4 regions of the Gottfriedia sp. NPDC057991 genome follow, and region 2 is predicted to be linked to each of the others. Evidence: predicted binding sites of a transcription regulator. Region 2 holds the regulator's gene; each other region holds the start of a gene.
The links. Region 2 encodes Rex, which represses fermentation and respiration genes when NADH is low (regulators of the CRP and FNR family bind a similar motif). Its sites were predicted from a motif close to TTGTGAAATATTTCACAA; they were not measured.

Region 1: the regulator Rex is predicted to act here: its motif matches at 1,779-1,796, upstream of ACFVR2_RS11915 (formate/nitrite transporter family protein).
Region 3: the regulator Rex is predicted to act here: its motif matches at 2,644-2,661, upstream of nirB (nitrite reductase large subunit NirB).
Region 4: the regulator Rex is predicted to act here: its motif matches at 2,550-2,567, upstream of ACFVR2_RS03095 (L-lactate dehydrogenase).

The regions. Positions count from the first base shown of each region.
Region 1 covers NZ_JBHVQN010000003.1:72,110-76,888, reverse strand. The annotation lists gene ACFVR2_RS11920 (GDSL-type esterase/lipase family protein) at 1-790, opposite strand, end outside; gene ACFVR2_RS11915 (formate/nitrite transporter family protein) at 906-1,709, opposite strand; gene ACFVR2_RS11910 (DUF2573 family protein) at 1,974-2,237, shown strand; gene ACFVR2_RS11905 (proline dehydrogenase family protein) at 2,426-3,343, shown strand; gene ACFVR2_RS11900 (YuzL family protein) at 3,520-3,660, opposite strand; gene ACFVR2_RS11895 (3-hydroxyacyl-CoA dehydrogenase/enoyl-CoA hydratase family protein) at 3,910-4,779, shown strand, end outside.
Region 2 covers NZ_JBHVQN010000015.1:10,737-15,515, forward strand. The annotation lists gene ACFVR2_RS24935 (CPBP family intramembrane glutamic endopeptidase) at 208-879, shown strand; gene ACFVR2_RS24940 (redox-sensing transcriptional repressor Rex) at 920-1,546, opposite strand; gene ACFVR2_RS24945 (ABC-F family ATP-binding cassette domain-containing protein) at 1,708-3,633, shown strand; gene tsaD (tRNA (adenosine(37)-N6)-threonylcarbamoyltransferase complex transferase subunit TsaD) at 3,851-4,779, opposite strand, start outside.
Region 3 covers NZ_JBHVQN010000001.1:1,286,599-1,291,377, reverse strand. The annotation lists gene nirD (nitrite reductase small subunit NirD) at 1-195, opposite strand, end outside; gene nirB (nitrite reductase large subunit NirB) at 221-2,620, opposite strand; gene ACFVR2_RS06525 (iron chaperone) at 2,844-3,233, opposite strand; gene ACFVR2_RS06520 (MFS transporter) at 3,252-4,490, opposite strand.
Region 4 covers NZ_JBHVQN010000001.1:631,917-636,695, reverse strand. The annotation lists gene ACFVR2_RS03110 (ROK family glucokinase) at 1-292, opposite strand, end outside; gene ACFVR2_RS03105 (YqgQ family protein) at 350-553, opposite strand; gene ACFVR2_RS03100 (M15 family metallopeptidase) at 665-1,411, opposite strand; gene ACFVR2_RS03095 (L-lactate dehydrogenase) at 1,520-2,473, opposite strand; gene ACFVR2_RS03090 (5-formyltetrahydrofolate cyclo-ligase) at 2,682-3,245, opposite strand; gene rpmG (50S ribosomal protein L33) at 3,358-3,507, opposite strand; gene ACFVR2_RS03080 (nucleotidyltransferase family protein) at 3,593-4,579, opposite strand; gene phoU (phosphate signaling complex protein PhoU) at 4,717-4,779, opposite strand, start outside.

The sequences.
Region 1 (4,779 bases), on a different contig from region 2:
TTCCTATTTTACTAGTTAAGCGATTTGCCATTTCAATATAACCGTCTTTGTTCGGATGAAAATGGTCAGTGTACAAATATTTCTTTTCTTCATTAAAAAATAAATCGAATGTAGGAATGACGTATGCATTATTAGTTTGAAGTACCGATAATTCGAGTAGATTATTCCATCTCGATACAAAGCTTGAAGATGCATCTAAGCCTTGAACATTATGAAATGGATTATAATAACCAAACGCATAAATAGATGCTGTAGAATTTTTTTGACGTATTAGTTTAAAAATTGATTGTAGATTATTTTTGAACGTTTTTTCATCTGGACGGTATGTCTTTAAAAATTGTTCGTTTAATTGATTAGCGCCAGGAAATAAATCATTACTTCCAATGGAAAGAACGATTATGTCAGCAGAGCCAATCGTTTCTTGAATATTTTTTTTCTTTAAATCGTTAAGTAAATTTGATGTTTTTGCGCCACTAACAGCTAAATTCGTGATCGTTGTTGGTTGTTTATACTCTTTTTGAAGAATGGATTTTAATCTTCCTACATAACCTGTTCCTTCATCATCACCGACACCACGCGTAAGTGAGTCACCCAATGCAACAATTCTCAGTTTATTGTTTTTATGAACACTGTCATTTTGCTTTTTTTTCAGTGCATTATTATTCACGATTAGTTTGTTTTTTTGAGGATTTAAAACTGTATAGGCACCTTTCACGAAGCCATATGATAATAAAAGGAAACATAGTAATGAAATGAACATGATAAACCGAACAAAATTATTGTATTTCAAATTTTACACCACCAAAAAAGGAAAAATTTTCATTATAAAATCATTATTACCATAATAAAATTAGATTTGCACGAAAAAACCTGTCCTCCAAAAAAAGAAGACAGGTAGATTAGTTTTATGAAGCACGTTTTAATTCTTTTACTTCTAATTTTCGTTCATTATTCAAGAAGTAATATGCCATTCCGACACCAACTGAACCACCAATAATATTTCCAATTGTAACTGGAATTAAATTATGCAATACATCACCAAACGTAAAGGCTACACTATGTGGCATAATATAGGATAATGTAAAGACAGCGATATTTGCGATACTGTGTTCATAACCAGAGAAGAAGAACGCAAATACTAATAAAAAGATCAGTAACATTTTTGCTAAATCATCTTTAAATCTAGTTGGTAAAAAACAAGCAAGACAGACAAGCCAGTTACATAAAACACCTTTAAAAAATAAGTGGAAGAATGAAGCGTGAATTTTATGGTCAACTACACCCGTTAAAAAATGATCGGCAGGAAAATCTTTTGCTAAACCTGTTAAATAGTAAATAATTGCAAAAATAAATGCTCCAATAATATTGCCTGAATAACATGCAATCCAGTTTTTTACTAAATCTAGTTTCGAAGTTTTTTTAGCTAAAGTTGAAAACGTAAAATACATCGTATTACTAGTAAATAACTCTCCACCACCATATATGATCATAACTAATGCTGTAGCGAAAACGAATGGATAAGCTATAGATGTAAATGGTGAACCTTGTAATCTAAATAATTCTGCTAATTTTAAACAAACAATGAGAATAAAGCTTATATAAATAGAAGCTAAAGCAGCGCGTGTTAAATATTTAACTAAGCTTTGGTCTAGTATTTTCTTTTTTTTAAGAGCTAAATCAATACAATATTGGATACTATCTCGTTCCAAGTGGTTTCACTCCCTATACGTCTTTGATTAAACACATACATAGTATACAAACAAAAAATGATGATAAGTTTGTGAAATTATGAACAAATTATGAAATTGATTAAGTTATATACTATTTATTATTTATACTTTACATTTTTAAATAATCATCTGAATACTGGTTGAAAATATAATATAATTTCATAGTAAACAGGTTTAGGTAAAAAAAGGAAGATTCAAATTGGATTTTGAAAACTTAATAAAAATATGGAGAGGTGATTTCGTTTGGAAAATGAATTTGAAGCAAAATTTGATGCATTACTAAAAAAATATACGGAATTGTTATTAGGAGATTGGTCAGAGGAAAAACAAGCAAAAGTGGAAAAATGGGTTATGTATACATACATATCAAAATCAATGCCCGCATTAGTAAAACATTGGAATGATACATATCCTCAAGCTAAAGAAGAAGTTGTTAATTTAATAAAAGAGATTAAAACGTTAAATGACCAGCATAGAGAAGCTATGGCTAACAAAAATAAGCAATAATATTTATCCATAATTTTCAAAGATGACGACATATATAAATTATGATAATATAATATTAAGTAAGGGCATACATTTTCCAATAAACAAAATTCGACAAATTATTAAATAATTGTTTTAACAAATTTCAATAGATGATACATTAGTAATATATATAGAGAAAAGTAAAGTTTAATTTTGGGGGTAGAGTAATGGAACAAGTTATGAAGAATGCTTTTTTATTTATGTCTAAAAATAAGTTTTTGACTAAAATGGCTAAAAAATATGGCCTAAGATTTGGTGCAGGACGTTTTGTTGCAGGCGAAACAATCGATTTAGCTACAAAAGTTATTAAGGATTTAAATAAAAAGAATTTAAAAGTAACAATTGATTATCTTGGAGAGTTCGTAGACACGGTTGAAGAAGCAAATGAAATGGCTGATCACTGCATCGAAGCGATTGAGGCGATTGGAAAAGAAAAATTAAATTCACAATGTTCTCTTAAAATGACTTCGATGGGTCTTGATATTTCTGACGAGTTAGTTTTATCAAATATGCGTCGTATTTTAGAGGCAGCTAAAAAGAGTGGTGTATTCGTTACAATCGATATGGAAGATTTCACTCGTTGTGAAAAAACAATTCGTATCTTTAAGCAATTAAGATCTGAGTACGATAATATCGGAACAGTTATCCAAGCTTATTTATATAGAACTGAAAACGATATTACAGATTTAAACAGTTTAAAACCAAACTTACGTTTAGTAAAAGGTGCTTATAAGGAGCCTGCTGAAGTAGCATTCCCAGAGAAAAAAGATGTGGATGAAAACTTCAAAAAAATCATTAAAATGCACTTATTAAACGGTAACTTTACTGCAATCGCTTCACATGATGAAGCAATGATTGAGTATACAAAACAATTAGTAAAAGAGCATAATATTCCAAACGATCAATTTGAGTTCCAAATGTTATACGGAATTCGCACAGAGCGTCAATTAGAGCTTGTTAAAGAAGGCTATAATATGCGAGTTTATGTTCCTTATGGTACTGACTGGTATGGATACTTCATGCGTCGTCTAGCAGAACGCCCTGCAAACGTTGCATTCGTATTAAAAGGAATGTTCAGTAAATAATTTTAAAATTAAAGAGGCTGACTAAAAAGGATTGAGTGAGGATCCTTTTTAGTCAGCCTTTTTCTCTTTATACAGGATTTTTTGTGATAAGTAGTTATTAGTAAAACAACATTATTCATATAATTGCTTAAATCAGTAAGGTCCTAGTTTTTTTATTAAATTTGAGTGAAAAAAGCTTACTGACCCATATTTTTTTTACCGTACTGCTGATTGTTACTTTGTCTACCTTTTTCTTCTCTTTGATCTCCATGACTTGCATTACCTTGAACACTTGCTGCACTAACTCCACCCTTTGATGGATTTCTTTCACGTTTCATATCTTATCACCTCCATTTCTTAGACTAACCTATTTAAATAAACTTATTAGTAAAAAATGGAGTGTGATAAAAAAAGGAGAGGGAGGAATTTAGATCATAAATAAAATTTTACTAATTTGAACTTTTTGTTTATTGCGAAAAATAAGAATTTATCATATAGTGGAAGAAGAGAGCTCATTGATAATGGATTGTTTTATCCAGAAAGTGAATGAGTATTCATTCAAGATATGAGGAGGAGAAATGCATATGATCCAAAAAATTAAAAAAGCCGCTGTACTCGGCTCTGGTGTGATGGGATCTGGTATCGCTGCACACTTGGCAAACATAGGTATTCCAACATTATTACTTGATATTGTCCCAAGAGAACTATCTGAGGAAGATGCTGCAAAAGGTCTTTCTACTGACTCCAAAGAATTTCGTAATCGATTTAGTCAAACGGCTATTCAGAAATTATTGAAACAAAAGCCAGCTCCTCTTGCGTCTAAGAAAAACTTAACGTTAATTCAAGCAGGTAACTTTGAAGATGACATGAGTCGTTTAAGCGAAGTTGATTGGATTATTGAAGTAGTTGTTGAAAATTTAGCAATTAAAAAACAAGTATTAGCAAAGGTAGATGCATACCGCAAACCAGGCTCAATCGTGAGCTCAAATACATCAGGTATTTCAATTGAAGCAATGTCTGAAGACTGTTCAGATGACTTCAAGAAACATTTCTTAGGCACTCACTTTTTTAACCCACCACGTTATTTAAAATTATTAGAAGTTATTCCTACTAAACATACATCTGAAGAAGTACTTACATTTATGAAAAGTTTTGGAGAAGACGTTTTAGGTAAAGGCGTTGTATTAGCAAAAGATACTCCAAACTTTATTGGAAACCGTATCGGAACTTATGGATTACTTGTAACTGTACAAGAAATGCTAAAAGGCGGATACAGTGTTGGAGAAGTTGATTCAATTACTGGACCAATGATTGGACGCCCTTCTAGTGCTACATTCCGTACTTTGGACGTAGTTGGTTTAGATACATTTATCCATGTTGCAAACAATGTGTATGAGCTAGTAGAAGGCGAAGAGAAAGAAGTATTTAAAGTTCCAGAATTTATGAAGGAAATGGCT
Region 2 (4,779 bases):
TTATTAGTTTAAATAATATCAAAAAATTTTGCAAGCCCGAAGCAGGCACTTTTCTTGTCGAAATTTAATAAGTTTTTTTCTTTACAATCAAAAGTAAAATAAAAAGTGAAAATTTCTTTTAAGAAACAAGAGAAACGAGTAAAATAATGTACGTGTTGTTATAAACCTTTGGGTTATGAAAAATATCAACACAAAGGAGCTATCGTATTGAAAACTAGAGATTTATGGATTTTATTAACGTATGTCGTTCTTCAGTATTCAGCGGTTTTTGGGGTGCCCTATTTATTAAAAAGTAACTTATACGTTGGAGTGGATCAGAAAACAGCTTCTCTTGAAGCGGTGGCATTATGGGGTTGTATTAGTTTCGTAACCGGATTAATTATTATACTTATCTTATTACATAAGCCCATTTATGAAGGAATAAAGAATCTAAAAACTAATTATCGTACAATAATAAATTGGGTTATTTTAGGTTACTTCATAACCATGCTAACTCAAATTGTTTGTAATTTAATTTTAATTTATGTATTTAATTTACATAAGGGCTCAGAAAATACTCAGAATATCATAAACATTGCTAAGCTTAACCCGGCTTTTATTATCATCCCAAGTCTAGTTGCACCAATTTTAGAAGAGATTATTTTTCGTCGAATCATTTTTAAAAGGCTTTATAATCGTTTACCATTTATTATTTCTGCTGGGATTAGTTCAGCGATTTTTTCGCTTATGCACGGAGACTTGCCCTTCTTTTTATCTTACTTTCTAATCGGTTTTGTATTTTGTTACCTATATAAACGAACAAACTCAATTATGGTTCCAATCTTAACACATATGTTAATGAACTCTTTTGTAGTTTTTCAGCAGATCAATTTACATTAAAAACCCCCAATCTTTTGGGGGTTTTTATTTTAATATAAATTTATTGTTGTAAAAAATATGCCAATGTTTGTAGTTCAACTGCTAGGTCTATATGATGAATGCGAATATGTTCTGGTACGCTAATTCGAGCAGGTGTGAAATTTAAGATTCCTCTAATATTTTTTCCATTTAATCGATCAGCTATTGATTGTGCCACAGGTGCAGGAACAGTTAATATAACGATTTGAATATCTTCATTCATAACATCCTCTAGATTATCTAGATTATAAACGGGTACTCCACCTATTTCAGTACCAATTTTATTTGGATCAATATCAAAGGCCATCTCAATTTTTGTATTATTATTTTTTATAAAATTATAGTGTAAGAATGCAGTTCCTAAATTACCAACACCAATTAATGCAACTTTCATAACTTCATGTTGGTTAAGCGCTTTCGAGAAAAAAGTTAATAAATAATTTACGTTATAGCCATAACCCTTTTTACCAAGTGCTCCAAAATAAGAAAAATCTCTTCTGATTGTAGCGGAATCTACCTTTACTGCTTCACTTAACTCTGCTGAAGAAACTCTTTGTTTACCTGATAAAGACAAATTCTTTATAAAACGGTAATATAAAGGTAGACGTTTAGCAGTAGCTTGTGGAATTTTAATTTGTTCCGAATCCATTTTTTAATCCCCCACTTACTGTAATTCTTTTTACTATGGTGTGTAATTTGACTTTATTTTAGTAATAAAGTACTTGTTCTAATGTAAAATATACACTATATTTAAGAATTTTGACAGTCTACAGTTACATAGATAAAAAATTTTGCAATGAGGTGCTATCCATGATTCTTTTACAAGTAAATAATGTCTCAAAGTATTTTGGTAGTGACATTATACTTTCAAATATAAAATTAGAAGTTCAAACGAGTGATCGAGTTGCCATTGTTGGACGTAATGGTGCTGGAAAATCTACATTACTGAAAATCATAGCAGGTGAAATATCCTATGATGGCGGTGAAATAAATAAACCTAAAGATGTTACTGTAGGCTACCTAGCCCAAAACTCTGGTTTACAAAGCGATCAAACGATATGGCAAGAATATTATACTGTTTTCAATCATTTAGTAGAGATGCAAGACAATATGAGAAAATTAGAAGTTAAAATGACTAGGGAGGATGTCTATTCTAACCAAGCGGTTTATGACAAGGTTATGAATGAATATGATCATCTTCAATATACATTCAAAGAAAACGGTGGTTACCAGTTTGAAGCAGATATTCGTTCAATTATTAGTGGTCTAGGTTTTAGTAATGAAGACTACGAAACAAAAATTTCTTCGTTAAGCGGTGGACAAAAGACAAGACTGGCATTAGGTAAGCTATTATTGACGAAGCCTGATTTGTTAATTCTGGATGAGCCTACTAACCATTTGGATATCGACACTCTTAGTTGGTTAGAGCGTTACTTACAGTCATATCCTGGTGCAGTATTAATCGTTTCCCACGATCGATATTTCCTTGATCAAGTTGTTAATATTGTTTATGAAATATCTAATCATAAGCATCAACGATTTGTTGGTAATTATAGTAAGTACCTTGATCTAAAGGCAGCTCAATATGACCAAGAGCTAAAGCAGTTCGAAAAACAACAAGAGGAAATCTCTAAACTTGAAGATTTTGTGCAGCGTAATATTGCACGTGCTTCAACTACAAAAAGAGCGCAAAGTCGAAGGAAACAATTAGATCGAATGGTACGATTAGACCGGCCACTTGGAGACGAGTCTTCAGCTAATTTTTCATTTACAATTGAAAAACAAAGCGGTAATGATGTGTTGTCTGTACAAGATTTATTTATTGGCTATGATCGTATCCCAACAATTGATCAGCCAATGAAATTCGTATTGAATCGAGGCGATAGTGTCGCATTAGTCGGTCCAAATGGTGTTGGTAAATCGACATTACTTAAAACGATTATTGGAGATTTAGAAAAATTACAGGGAACGATTGATTTCGGTGCAAATGTTTCGGTAGGCTACTACGATCAAGAGCAAGCAAAACTAACTTCTAATAAGAGAGTATTAGAAGAACTTTGGGATGATTATCCATTAAAGGCCGAACAAGAAATTCGAACAATATTAGGGAACTTTTTATTTTCTGGAGATGATGTGACAAAAATTGTTACTTCTTTAAGTGGTGGAGAAAAGGCAAGATTAGCTTTGGCTAAACTTATGATGAAAAAAGCTAATTTCCTAATTCTTGATGAGCCTACTAACCACTTAGATTTAGATAGTAAAGAAGTGTTAGAAAATGCTTTATTAGATTACCCTGGAACAATTTTATTTGTTTCTCATGATCGTTACTTTATGAACAGATTATCCACAAAAACTTTTGAACTAGCAAAAGCAGGATTATCAATTTATTTGGGTGATTATGACTATTACCAATTTAAGAAAAACGAAGCATTTGAAAAAGAACAAGCAGAAAAAGAAGCTACATTAACTCAAGTTAAACAATCCTCTCAGCCAGTTTCTGATTATCAACAAGACAAAGAATTAAAGAAAAAGCTCCGCCAAACTCAGCGCCGTATAGAGGAAATTGAAAGTAATATATCTCAATCTGAGCTTGATATAGAGACGATCGAACTAGAATTATGTAAGCCAGAAGTTTACGGTGATTTTCAATTAGTACAGGAATTAACAAATAAGAAAAATGATTTAGAAGCTAAGTTAATAGACCTAATGGAAGAATGGGAGAACTTACAAGAATAATTGACTAAACGGATATGCTTTTTGCTATCCGTTTTTTCTTATCTACATATTTATCCACATATTTTCAATTATAATTTAGCTTTTACACAGGTTTATACACATTATCCACAGAAATACAGCAATGTTATTCACATTTTTGTGCACATAGTTTAATAAGTTTTTAACAAATAAAAAGTACTTATCCACATTTCATAAAAAAATTGTGAATAAGTACCTCTTACATATTCTCTAAATCCAAGCCTGGATTCCCGTTTAATGCCAAATTACCTAGTTTCCTTTGTTTTAAACGGATAAATGCAGCAGCGCCAATCATAGCAGCATTATCAGTACAAAGTGATAGTGGTGGTATAACTAATTCTATATTACTCAAAGCATTCATCTCTTTTTGTAATGTAGCTCTCAACCCTTTATTAGCTGCTACTCCGCCGGCTAATAAAACTTGTTTAACTTCATATTCTTTTGAAGCTTGTATTGTTTTTGAAACAATTACTTCAATTACACTCTCTTGGAAGCTTGCTGCGACATCAGCTGGTGATACTTCCTCGCCTCTTTGCTCAGCATTATGCATATAGTTAATAACTGCTGACTTTAATCCACTAAAACTAAAATCATAGCTACCCTCTTCTAACCATGCTCTAGGAAAAGGAATAGTTGCAGTTCCTTCTTGCGCTAGACGATCAATGTGAGGACCACCTGGATAAGGTAATTTAAGTGTTCTAGCGACCTTATCATAAGCTTCTCCTGCTGCATCATCCCTTGTTTCACCTATAACCTCAAAAATGCCATCTTCCTTCATGTAGACAAGCTCCGTATGTCCACCAGAAACTACTAAGGCTAATAGCGGATATTGCAGGGGCTGTACTAGTTGATTAGCATAAATATGACCAGCAATGTGGTGAACTCCTATAAGCGGTAAACCCTGTGCAAATGCAATTGCTTTTGCCGCATTTACCCCAATTAGTAACGCTCCTACAAGTCCTGGACCTTCTGTAACAGCAACGGCAGCTAGATCTTCATATTCTACCTGCGCTTGCTTCATTGCTTCTTCAATTACCAAAGTTATTTGCTCAACATGTAATCGTGATGCAACTTCAGGTACAACTCCACCAAAACGTTTATGAATATCTATCTGAGTAGCTACTACGT
Region 3 (4,779 bases), on a different contig from region 2:
CACATATTCACCTGAAACAATCCCTTCAGCAAGTGGTCCATTTGTCCCTGGACAAATACTTTCGATTGCACGAACGTCTTCATTTGATAAACGGAATAATGCGATTGATTCCCCTTTAATTTCTACTTCCTTTCCAATTTGGATGGGTAAAGAAGCTAGATCAATAATTTTTAACTTCTCCGGTGTCGTGATCATTTTTTTGCTCCTCTCATGTTTGCAATTACTTTCTAATAACCTCATATAGTTCTAATTGATTAGTAAGCGCTTGGCCCCATGCTTCTTCATATGTTAATTTTGCTTGATCAAATTTCTCTACTAAAGCATTTTCTTGTTCCTTGTTTAACAATACTTCTTTAATCTTTTCAACCCCAGTTCGCTCAACCCATGGAGCAGTACGTTCCCCGTAAACACCCGTTTCACGATAGTGTTGAACATAAGCTTTTGCCATGTGAACTACTTCTTCTTCTGTAGTTACAGCAGTTAATAAATCACATTCTCGAACTTCTGTTCCACCATTACCGCCAAAGTAAAGCTGGAAGCCATTTTCCACACAAATTACTCCAAAATCCTTAGTAAGCACCTCGGCGCAATTTCGAGGACATCCCGTAACACCCATTTTCATCTTATGTGGAGTATCAACCATTTCGATTGCTTTTTCTAATTGGATCCCTAGTCCTAATGAATCTTGTGTTCCAAATCTGCAAAATCGATTACCGACGCATGATTTAACATTTCTAAGAGACTTAGAGTAAGCATATCCTGAACGCATTCCTAATTCTTCCCAAACTTTTGGTACATCTTCTTTTTTAACACCATATAAACCAACACGGCTCGCACCGGTAACTTTTACTAAAGGTACATTGAATTTATTTGCTACTTCACCAAGTTTAATTAATTCATCACCAGTCGTTACTCCCCCATACATTCGTGGTACGATTGAGAATGACCCATCTTTTTGAATATTTCCTTCCATTCTTTCATTAACGAAGCGTGATGATTTATCATCCTGATAATCATTTGGATACATCATTCTTAAATAATAATTTAGAGCTGGACGACATTTTGAACATCCTTCTTCATTTTCAAAACCTAATACAATACGAACCTCTCTAGGAGTTTGTAATCCTTTTTCTTTGATTTCATTTATAACTTCATCACGAGATAATGTTGTACATCCACACATACCAGGCTTTGCAGCATTAGGATCAAATGTATCACCTAAAGTAGCTGCTAAAATACTTTCAACCATTCCTTTACATTTTCCACATGATGCTCCAGCCTTTGTGCAACTTTTCACATCCTCAAACGTAGTAAGTTCTTGTTCTAAAATTGATTGAACAATTGTACCTTTCGTGACTCCATTACATCCACAAACTGTATCATTTGCACTCATTGAAAGAACAAAATCTTCACCAGAGTCCTCACCTGATTTATGGAGAATAGAAGCACTTGTGTATTCTCTTATATTTGTTTCATTTTTCAACATGTTGAATAATCGATTTCCATCCGATGCGTCACCATATAAAACTACTCCAACAACTTTTTCATCTTTCACAATTACTTTTTTGTATAGTCCAGCAAATTGGTCATTTACAATGATCGCCTGCATATCTTCTTCTTCATGGATTAATCCACCAGAGAATAAATCACAACCAGATACTTTTAACTGAGTTGATAAAATGCTTCCTTTATATCCGTTCGTTGAATTACCAGTCATATGATCAGCAAGCACAATCCCTTGTTCGTACAGCGGTGCTACTAGTCCATAAGTAGTTCCATTATGCTCGGCACATTCACCTACTGCATAAATTGAAGGTTCAGATGTTTGCATAAAATCGTTAACAACTATTGCACGGTTTGCATCGATCCCTGCTTCTTTTGCTAAAGAAACATTAGGTCTAATTCCTACTGCCATTACGACTAAATCACAATCTAATGAAGTTCCATCCGAAAAACTAATCCCTTCTACACGATTTTTTCCATTTATTGAAATCGTTTGTTTCTCCATTAAGAAATTCATACCTTGTGCTTCTAAATCTTTTTTTAGCATTTTCGCAGCAGTTGCATCTAATTGTTGTTCCATTAATGTAGGAAGTAAATGGACAACATGAACCTCCATTCCTCGATCAATTAAGCCTCTTGCTGCCTCTAAGCCTAATAGGCCTCCCCCAATTACTACAGCTTTTTTATATTTTTTTGCATAATCGATCATTAATTCAGTATCTTGAATTGTACGGAAACCGATTACTCCTTGTAGATCATTTCCCGGTATAGGTAGTATAAAGGCACTAGATCCGGTAGCTAAAATAAGCTCATCATATGAAATCGTATTTCCTTTATCTGTTTCAACTTTTTTTTCTGTAGGAGATATTTTTGACACTTTTTCGTTTGTAAGTAATGTAATTTGATTCTCTCTATACCAATTCCAATCATTAATATTGATTTCATCAATGGTTGTTTTTCCTTGTAATACATTTGATAACATGATTCGGTTATAGTTTGGATAAGGTTCATCACCTATTATTGTAATTTCAAATAAATCTTTATTTCTTTTTAAAATCTCTTCTATACATCGAACTCCTGCCATACCATTACCAATCATCAATAATTTTTTTTTCATCACTATTGTCCCCCAAGTATAATTTGTGAAATTTTTCACAAGTTTTACTAAAAAAAATCAACTTCATTATTTATTAATTGTTTTTCCTACCTAAATACAAGTTTAGTATAACGGATAAAGTAAAGTTTTAACGAAAATTATATGACAAAATTTTGAACAAAAGGTTCAGTCCTTTTTACTAAAAAACCTCCAAAGCTAGAATTAGCCTCAGAGGTCACGAACCTTATTTTTTCTTTTTTAATTTCTCTTCTGCTTTTTTAATATCCTCAACTTCTCTATACTTTACAATCTTTTTTATCAGATCAAATGGAAGTGGATCGTTTATCGGAAATTGTACAGATCCTTTAGCACCTTTATAAACTGATAATTCTTGTTTAAATGCTGCAATACCACTAGCTCCAGGGTAAAATCCAATATGATTTTTAAATGCAGCAAAATGTACTAAATTTTTATTTAACGCAAATGTAGGCATTTGATAACTAATTCTCTCTACAGCATTTGGTACAACTTCTTTTACAGTTTTTCTTAAAGCTTGTAATTTTTCCTGAACATCAGGCTGAAATTGTAAAATATATTCATCAATCGTTTCAAAGGTTTTTTTAGTATTTTCCATAAATTCTCCTTTAGCAAATTATCCTGCTTTTTCTGTTTTGTCTCCAGAAAGTGAATTAATTCTTCTAAGTGAAGGGAATAAATACATCCAAAGTCCAGCAACTACTATCGTTCCAAGTCCACCTACAAATGCAGCTGGTACGGCACCAAGTAATCCAGCCATCGTTCCAGATTCAAATTCCCCGAGCTGATTTGAAGTTCCAATAAATAGCGAATTTACTGCATTTACTCTGCCTCTCATATCATCTGGTGTCTGTAACTGAACAAGCGAAGAACGTATTACTACGCTGACTACATCCGAAGCTCCGATGATAAATAATGCAATTAATGAAATGACTAAGCTTGTTGAAATTGCAAATAGCATTGTTGCCAATCCAAAAATACCTAACGCTCCAAATAATATCGGACCATATGATCTTTTAAGTGGGAAATAAGCTAAAAATAGAGACATTATTAATGCTCCAACAGCTGGTGCAGTACGCATTAGACCTAAGCCCCAGGCTTCTGTATGTAAAATATCTTGCGCATAAATTGGTAAAAGTGCTGTAGCTCCTCCAAGTAAAACGGCAAACAAATCAAGTGATATAGTTCCTAAAATGATTGGGTGTTTATATACAAATTCTAACCCCATAAGCATTGTACGTAAAGTTACTGGCTCTGCTTTACGGATAAATTCACTATCTAATTTTATAAAAATTGTTAAGATTGATGAAAGTAACAAAGCAATTGCTGACGTTGCATATACGTATGCTGGTCCTACTGAAAATAATACACCACCAAGAGATGGCCCAAGTATTTGTGCTGTTTGACCTGCAGATGTACTCCAAGAAATAGCTTGTTGTAAAATAGATTTTGGCACAACTTGAGGTAATAACGCCGAAGAAGCAGGTCCTTCAAACGATCGGCATGCACCGAGTATAAAAGCTGCAATTAATATTTCCTCTCTGCTAAGCCAATTAGCAAAATTACCATATAAAAGAAGTCCTGCAATTAAAGCTTCTATCATTTGACATATGAAAACAATTTTCCGACGATCAACTCTGTCAGCAACTTGACCAACTACTAAAGTAAGTAAGACCATTGGAATAAATTGTGCTAAACCTACTAGACCTAGACTAAACGCGTCATGTGTCAAATCATACATTTGCCATCCAATTGCTACCGATAGCATCTGAAATGAAGTCGAAGTAAGCATTCGAGAGACCCAAAAATTCGTAAATGAAGTCCCTTTAAAGATTGATTTTTTTGATGCAGACAAATTCAAACTCTCCCCTTTTTAACTCTAACAAATAGCAAATTGAATATTTATACTATTAATGAAATTTAAATACATATCATTATACTATTTTTACTCTGAATTTGTGGATTAATTCAACTTACATTAAATGAATTTTAATAATTGGAGAGCTCTATTCTATTAATACTCCAACCAATTATGAGTAAGTTATTTTCATCTTTTTGTTTTTTGACTTACTCATGAACTCTTTGAGTAATTATATTTCATCTTTTTGCTTTTTTACTTCCTCATGAACACCTCATGAGGAAGC
Region 4 (4,779 bases), on a different contig from region 2:
TTAATGGATAGTTAACCCACCCTAAATTTACTGCTGCAAATATAAGTCCATCTTCTAATCGAACCGAACCTGGAGCTCCAATACCGATTCCAGCGATATCTTCTTTTGTTTTATCCATCTGATTAAGTTTTTCTTCAATTGCAATGGTAATTGTTTTAGGAATATGCTTACCACTATCAGATTTATCAGTTGGTACTTCCCACTTATCGATGAATTCCCCGTTATTTGTTAATAATGCTAATTTAATGCTTGTACCACCTAAATCTACACCTACAATCATTTTAGACATTATGCCTTCTCCCTTCGCAGTGAAATCGTTTGCAATAGATTCTAAAAAAAAACGATTTCTTCAAACCGTTTTATTTTTTACTTGATCCATTTCTTTCTTTAATATCATAGTAGCAATTTGTAAATCTTTACTTTCGAGTATATTCGCTAAAAATAATTCTTTTAGCTCATCTTGCATTAACATTAAGTCAGCTAATCGATCACCTGTATAAATAAAGGTGCCATAACTCTTTAGAAATTGTTGAATATCATATACGGATTTCATACTTAACTCCTATTATTTTATCTTTCTAAACATGTAATAAGTATAAGTTGGAAACGATTACTCGTCAATGTGAGATACCAAACAAACTATTAATTTTATGGGCATTTATAATTATTTTTTAGGCTTCATTACTTCCTCTAAAGCTAAATCATGTTTATAGAGATATGTAGCGTATTTTATTCCGATATATCTTATATGCCATGGTTCATAATTGTATTCTGTAATCTTTACTTTGTCCTCTGGATAACGAATGATAAATCCAAATTCATGTGCATGGTCTGCAAGCCAAGTTCCTTCTTTCGTTTCTCCAAATGCTTGTTCAAGCTTGTTACCGAAGTTTGGAGATGATACATCTATTGATAATCCAGTTTGATGTTCACTTGTACCAGGAACAGCACTAAAAGATTGCGTCCAATCTGCACCATGAATTTGTACATAATAATTATACAAGCTTTTTTGTCGATCAAAAGAGCGATATGCTGAAACTGGAGTAAGCTTTATGCCATCTTTTTCTGCTCTTTCAAATAATTTTTCTAAAGCATGAGCTGCCTCTTTCCTCATTAATGTCTTATCTTTGTTTACACCATGTAAAGGAACAATCGGATAAACTAAATCCGGTGGCTCATACCCATCTGGTAGCTTTCTTTCTTTATTAACTAATACTAAATTAGATGTAGGATTCTTTACAGCTAATAATCCATCCTCAACTTCTACTGCTGTATCATCGTAACTAGGAAATTTCAGCGATGTCTTCTGATTATTGAAGTAATTTTGATTTCTAAAAAATAGAGCTAGTCCAATAATAATTATGATAAATATTATTAAAACCCATGCGTACTTACCATTTATCTTTTTCAAAATTACCTCCTTAACATCTTTTTGTTACTTTAACAATATTAAAAAATGGCTTATTTTTCAAATAATCTATACACTAAGACCTCTTTCAATTAGAAAGAGGTCTTAGTTTTACAAGCTAAAAATAGGTTCCATCGTTTTTCTTAATGTGTCTACGGAGTTTTTAAACTGACGTTGCTCTAATTCATTTAAATCTAGTTCAATGATTTGTCGAATTCCACCACGATTAATTACTGCTGGAACGCCAATATATAGATCATGTTCTCCATATTGTCCATCTAAATATGCAGAAACCGTAATAATACTATTTTCATTTTTTAGAATCGCTTTTGTTAATCTAACTAAGCCCATTCCAATTCCATAGTATGTTGCACCTTTTTTCTTTATAATGTGATATGCAGCATCTCGTGTATTTAAAAAGATTTCATCAAGCTCTCTTTGACTGTATTGTGGATTTTTCTTTAATACGTGGTGTACTGGTGATGTACCAACAGTTGTTGTCGACCAAACTGGTAGTTCACTATCGCCATGTTCACCGATAATATAACCATGAATATTTCTTGCATCAACATTAAAATAATCACCCAGCATATATCTAAAACGTGCAGTATCTAAACTTGTACCAGAACCGATTACCCTTTCTTTAGGTAATCCTGAATATTTCCAAGTCGCATAAGTTAAAATATCTACTGGATTTGTAGCAATTAAAAAGATACCGTCAAATCCTGAAGCCATAATATCTCCAACGATTCCTTTAAAAATAGCGCAATTTTTTGCAACTAGATCTAACCGAGTCTCTCCTGGTTTTTGAGCTGCTCCAGCTGTAATGACGACTAAACTTGCATCTTTACAATCACTGTAATCTCCAGCCCAAATTTTTGTTCTAGAATCTACAAAAGGTAGACAATGGCTTAAATCCATTGCGTCTCCTTCCGCTTTATCCTTATTTAAATCAATCATAACTAATTCTTCCGCAACACCTTTATTTAACATACCAAAAGCATAGCTAGCTCCAACTGCGCCTGTTCCGATAAGTGCGACACGATTTACTTCTTTGTGTAACATAATATCCACCTCATTTGTGTTATAAAAGTGTAAGTAATTGGGACTTCTATATTATATATGTAAATCCGCTCAAAGTTTGTGAAACTTTTTACAAAATTGTTACAATTTCAGTCGCACACAAATTCATTGTGTACAAATTTGGTTTACCAATAAGACTCTAATTAAGTCTTACTTATTTTCAAACAAATCGTGTCACATTATGCACTTATTAAATCGCTTTTATGATTCTTGATTCTGTTAAAACCAACGGCATTTTAATGTCATGTTTTTCTGTCGGTAGTTCATCAATGATTTGGATGTCATAAGCTAAGGCTAAGAGTTGTTTATTATAATCTTCTAAGTAGCGGTCATAATAACCACCACCATATCCTAGTCGTTCACCATTTTTTGTATATGCTACGCCAGGAACAATTATTAAATCAATAAATTCTTTCCTTATTTTATCGCATTTTTCTTCAATTGGTTCCTGTATTCCAAAATAGCCCTTCTTTAAATCATCAAATGAATTGATTTTGTAAAAATGCATTTCTCTAGTTTCATGGTTGCATTTAGGTACAACAACTGATTTATTCATTTTCCAGCAAGTAGTTATTAAATACTTAGTATTTATTTCATGCTCCATTGGCATTGTTGTTGCTATTATATTTGCATTCTTCATTTGTTCTGTACTAAATAATTTTTCGATAATTTGTTTTGACTTTTCGTCTCTGTCCGATAATGAAACATTTTTCAAGTTTTTCATCATAGAATTTCTAATTTCTTTTTTTTCCATAATAATGTCCTCCTTAAGTCAGGATCAAGTTTTCAAGAGTTTAATAAAATGTATTCTAATTTAAATTATAAGTATTTAAATATAAAAAAAACAGTAGGAAAATTCCTACTGTTTACTTTGTTTCGCGATGAACTGTAACTTTTTTAAGTCTTGGGCAATATTTTTTAAGCTCAAGACGGTCTGGGTTATTACGTTTATTTTTAGTAGTGATGTAGTTACGATCTCCGCATTCTGTACATGCTAATGTAATATTTACGCGCATTTTATTTTCCCTCCTGACATAGTGACATAATCAGACTTGTATATAATAACATTCTTTCGCGATAATTTCCATAGTTTTTATTGATTCAATGTATTTCTTTTGAAATTTTTTTTATTGAATTATGTACAAACTTATTCTCATAATTCAGAGTATATTTTTGAAACACAGCTTGATGATGTAATACACTACCTTGATCGATTCGTATATTAGAACTAATCGACACATAAGGGCCAATTACACAGTTCTCTTCAATCGTAACATCATTCCCAATAATAACGGGAGAAACAATCTTAACATTATTATTTATCGTTACATGCTCACCTAAAAAGATTCTCGGTAATATTTGAACAGCAGGAATAGGTAAGTTTAATTTCTCTTCAATCCAATCTACATTCAACTTTGCAAACCTTCTAGGTGTCCCATAATCAATCCAATAACCTTCTAAATGAAAAGCATTTAAACCTATATTATATTTTAACAATAAAGGAATCAGATCATTACTAATGTCAAAATAACGATTTTCTGGAATTTGAATTAATAATTCAGGGTTCATAATATAAATTCCAGTATTAACTAATTTACTAATTTCACTACCTTCATTCGGCTTTTCAATAAAATCGATTATTTGTCCATTTTTTACTTTTACATTTCCGTATGATCCACATTTATCAACTTGTTTTACAAACATAGAAAATTTACTTTTACTTTCAAAATGAGTTTTTAATGCATCTCTAATATCACCGTCAAATAAAATATCACCATTCACTAATAGAAAGGGTTCATTAAGAAAATGCTTAGACAGTCTTAAACAACCAGCTGAACCTAAACTTTTTTCTTCTATAATATAATCAATTGAAACATTTTTTAATTTCATTGCATTGATCGTCTCGATTATAGCTTGGGACATATAATGAAGCTGAATGATAAATTCATTAAACCCAAGTCTTGTTAAATGTAATATTAAATGCTCAATTGCCGCTCTATTTGCGATTGGTAATAGTGGCTTAGGAATGTTGTTAGTAATCGGTAAAAGCCTTTGACCATATCCTCCAGCTAAAATAACAACCTTCATTTATTACCACCTCAATATCTTCTACTAGTTAAAGAAGTATGCTTTATATTACACAAATATGACAAAAGGGCATTCAGGTAAATTTTGTCTGAACACCCTTTTAACATATTTTACTGTTATAAACAATCGTCTTATATTTATTGATTTAATAAATAATGTTTCCCTTTAACTAAATAATAAATATTCTCTGCAATATTTGT